DNA from 2 places in the Chryseolinea soli genome. Region 1 is predicted to be linked to the other one. Evidence: riboswitches for the same ligand, from Rfam matches in the RefSeq annotation. Region 1 holds a riboswitch; the other holds the start of a gene.

Region 1 (2,204 bases):
AAGGCCATCCAGCTTTTGATCTCCGGCAGCAGCACCTTGTCGTTGGTTTCCAACACCAGGTCGCAGGGAGAATGCAGCAATGAACTCGAGGGCGCGATCATGATGCGGTTGTGCGGCAGACTCGCCAGTGCTTTCTCGATCAGCGCGAGCGATTTGGCAAAGTCGTTGATCCAGATGTTGCGGCCATCCACAACCCCGAGCGAAAGCGTCATCTTGTCGGGAACATGATTCAACACGGCTTCCAGTTGTTCCGGGGCGCGCACCAGGTCCAGGTGCAGGGCACAGACGGGAAGGGAGGTGGCCAACACTACATTGTCGCGCAGCCCTTCGAAGTAGGTGGTCACGATGGTCTTCAAGGCGGGGAACTCTTTCCGGATCTCACCATAAGCGTAGAGGAAAGCTTTCTTCTCCTTTTCGGTCAGGTCCAGCGACAAGAAGGGCTCGTCGAATTGGACCCACTGTACGTCCAGCTTGTCGAGTCGCTTTAACAACTCGATGTATACGGGCAGCAGGTTTCGGATGAGGTCGATCCGGTCGAAGCCGGCTTCCTTTTCTTTGCCCAGGAGCAAGTACGAAACGGGGCCGATCAGCACGGGCTTCGTGAGAATGCCCAGTTGACGCGCTTCGTAAAATTCGTCGATCACTTTGGTCGAGAAGAGTTTGAACGGTTGGTCCTTGTGAAATTCCGGAACGATGTAGTGATAGTTGGTGTCGAACCACTTGGTCATTTCCATCGCGGTGATGTCGAGGCCATCCTTTTGAAATCCGCGGGCCATGGCGAAGTAGAGGTCCAGCTCGGCGTTGTTTTTGTTCAGGATCACTTCATGATAGCGTTCGGGAATGGCACTCACCGTGAGCGACATGTCGAGCACCTGGTCGTAGAACGAAAAGTCGTTCGAGGGAATGAGGTCGATGCCGGCTTCTTTCTGCAGTTGCCAGTTTTCCTGCCGCAGGTTGCGGCCTACCTGGTAGAGGTTTTTCAACGTAGTCTTGCCGGCCCAGTAGAGCTCGCAAGCCTTTTTCAATTCGCGCTGGCTACCAATGCGCGGGTAGCCAAGATTGTTGGTAAGCATGAGTTTGCTTTTTTAAGGTTGAACAAATAGTTAAACCAGCAAGCCCTTCGGCAGCTAAACGGATGCTTGTGCGAAATGAAAGATCTACAGGAATAAAATACAGACACAGCCGCCTTCACGGAGGGGCTGGGGAGGATTCAATGCCTGACAAAATGCTTCAGTGCGCGAAAGCAAAGTCAATGCGTTACAGGCAAGTCTCCTGGCTTTCCCGACCCTTGTTCGCCTTCTCGTTCCGACGGATCGGGACAATGGCATGCTTGAACAAGCGCTGACCTTCACGTTCATGAAGGCGGGATTACAGTTGCGCGACAGCTCGTGATTTACACACGATTCCTTATTAATTCCCGCGTACGGGAAACCAGCAACGGCGATGATTGTTTAAAATGCAAAGAACAGACTGATGCGGTAAAGGTAGTGTAAAAGATCGGTGATTGAAAAAAGGAAGACAACGGTGCCCGCGGGTGGATCTCTTGAACGGCGCCTGATCACGAAGAACGACGGCGATATACGCCGGCCATGCAGGGCTAGGATGGTCAGTACAGGTTGGAACGCGTTGTTTTTTTAAATCCCCGAAAACCCTTAACTTATCCTAGTCGATTGCGGTTTAGAGATATAATAGTAGAACCTAGATAGCTGATATACCCGATTAAGTTATGGTACTGTCTCAAAACGTAAAGAGATGGTCGCACTATTTTTCAGGAACGTGCCTTCTATTAGCCACGTTGGTGTTGGTGGGATGGCAATTTGACGTTGAAATTTTTAAGCGACCGATGGCTGGACTGGCTGCCATGAACCCCATGACGGCCCTCTGCTTTTTATGCGCCAATACAGCCTTGTGGCTTGTGCAGTCGTCCCATAGAACGCGGCGATATGTGGCCTATGGCTTGGCTGCATTTTGTTTTCTCGTCGGCGTCTGGCGCGTGTTGTCCGAGCTGTCGCACAGCATCATCCCGGTGGATACACTTTTGTTTTCCGGCCAGCTTCAAAACGATTTTCCAGACAAAGGTTCCGTGCGCATGGCCGTGGCATCGGGTCTCAATTTTATGGGATTTGGCATCCTGCTGATGCCGTTCCGCGCCATCCGGAATGCTTACGTGACCCAGGCGGCCGTGAGTTGGATCGGCCTGGCGG
Region 2 (2,204 bases), 2.1 Mb from region 1:
CTTCTGAACAAAAGATTCGAATTTTGCATACCGCCGGTCGGCCGCCGCGATCTCGCGAAGCGACGTGTAACTGCCCAGCCCAATCCAAAGATCGGCATCGTGCGCCTTTTCATAAACCGACTCAAAGCTCAATTGAAGCCACCCGCTGGAGGGATCGTCTTTCCACAAATAGTCACACCCCGCGTCGTTTAAGATGGTGGAGGCATAATTTTTTCCTCCCGGTAGAAACCACGCATCGCTATACACCACACCGCTCAACACCGAAGGCCGTGACGTGGCGCGATCGGCCATGGCCTTCGTTTCGAGATAGCTTTGTTCGATGGTTCGAAACACGGAATCGGCGAGCTTCTCCTTATCAAAGAACAGCGCCATAAACTTGATCCACTCCGCGCGCCCCAAGGGATGTTTCTCCAAGTATTCTGCATTCAACACGACCGGCACGCCCAGCTCTTCCATTTTTTTAAACTGACCGTAGTCCGAGTTCATGCTGTAGCCCATCACCATGTCGGGTTTCAACACGGCCAGGCGTTCGAGGTTCATGCCCTGGTCAACCCCCAGCTCCTGTATTTTTCCAGCGTCGATGCGCTGCCGCATTTTTTCAGAGCTGATATAGTCGGTGGTGGGGAAGCCTGTCAGCTTGTCGCTTTCATTCAGATAGTCGAGTAACGGAATATGCGTCGTCGCCGTGCACACGATCGATTGCAAAGGAATGCGGATCACTTTTTCATCATCGGCATGTGCCGGGATATTCTCGTTGCGCGGCACGAGCAAATATTTGTAGCCGGACGTGGCACCCTGAAACGGCTGGGTAACTTCCACATGCTTCACATGGCCTTCATAACGAACGGTGAACCCTTCTGCGTAATGCAAGGTCGTGGCCGAAGAGGTGCTGATGGGCGCAGGAGGTGTTTCTGTTTTTCGGGTTGAACAAGCAACCAGTAGGAGAAAAGGAATAAGGATAAAGGTCGATCTCATGCCGCAAAGATAGGAGAGGAATGGAGAGGTCCTTTGGTTTTACAGAATTGCATAGTATGTTTGTCTCGGATTCATGGTTCTCTTGCTGCACCAGCATCAGGAGATTAAAAGGGAATACCGGTACGACCCACGTCAATTCCGGAGCTGTCCCCGCAACTGTAATTCACATAGTTATCGCTGACTCTCTAATTAGCCACTGTTCGCCGCCGGCGGATGGGAAGGCGTCAGCGATGTGAAAAGCCAGGAGACCTGCCATCAATCCTTACAAACTTTAATTTTTGACTTTCGGGTGAAAGGTCAGGAGTGTTCGAAAGCCCTTGCTTCCGGCTCTGTCTGGTTTTGCATCCGTCGCCATCAAACGCGCTATGCTTTTGCGATTGGGTATTTTTCTGGGATGTGTCAGCGTCGGTTTTCTCGCGAAAGCCCAGGGCGACTCCGTTGTGCTGAAGCCGGTAACGGTCTATGGCCTCCCCGACGAAAAATACTTGGCCGGCGGTCAATTCTATGGCCTGGACTCGGCGTTAAGATCGCAGCAAGAGTCACGTCACCTGGGAGAGATATTGGCGTTTCAATTCCCGGTCTATTTTAGAAACTATGGCAACGGCATGCTGTCGGGCATCAGCATGCGCGGCACATCGCCCTCGCATGTGGCCGTGCGATGGAACGGCATCAACATCAACAGCTTCTCGCTTGGCCAGGCCGATTTCTCCATCTTGCCCACGATAGCCTTCGACGATGTGAAGGTGCATGCGGGTGGGGGAAGCGCGCGCTTTGGCAGTGGTGCCTTTGGCGGATCGGTGTTGCTGTCGTCTACAGGTTCGACAACCAACATCTTGTCTGTTAGCCAGGAGGTGGGAAGCTTTGGCCGCTATTTCACCTCGTTGAAAGGATCGTTTCGCGTTGGAAGATTTTCTTCCTCATCATCACTCTATCGCGTGCAAGCCAAAAACGACTTCCCCATTCCCGGGTATGGCGAACGACAACCCCATGCCGCCTATTGGCAACAGGGCTTTGTGCAACACGCGCAATATTCTTTTTCCGAAGCCCGCCGCATCACCCTCGACTACTGGTTCAACGACTCCCACAAAGAGATCCAGCCCACCATCGGCAACAACAACAGCACCGACGAGCAAGACGACCGCAATCATCGCCTCAGTGTTTTCTACGAACAAAACACCACACAAGGATTGTCAAAGATTGGTGGTGGTTTTGTCGACGACAAGATCATT

What was found. A riboswitch is a leader RNA that binds a small molecule or an ion and turns the genes downstream of it on or off. The one in region 1 is predicted to bind cobalamin.
Region 2: it holds a riboswitch for cobalamin, as region 1 does, so the genes downstream of both, D4L85_RS11875 (TonB-dependent receptor domain-containing protein) here and metE (5-methyltetrahydropteroyltriglutamate--homocysteine S-methyltransferase) in region 1, are expected to answer to the same signal.

Annotation. Positions count from the first base shown of each region.
Region 1 is NZ_CP032382.1:665,487-667,690, reverse strand. It holds gene metE (5-methyltetrahydropteroyltriglutamate--homocysteine S-methyltransferase) at 1-1,073, opposite strand, end outside; cobalamin riboswitch at 1,246-1,451, opposite strand; gene D4L85_RS02620 (PAS domain S-box protein) at 1,727-2,204, shown strand, end outside.
Region 2 is NZ_CP032382.1:2,755,496-2,757,699, forward strand. It holds gene D4L85_RS11870 (ABC transporter substrate-binding protein) at 1-975, opposite strand, end outside; cobalamin riboswitch at 1,033-1,246, shown strand; gene D4L85_RS11875 (TonB-dependent receptor domain-containing protein) at 1,341-2,204, shown strand, end outside.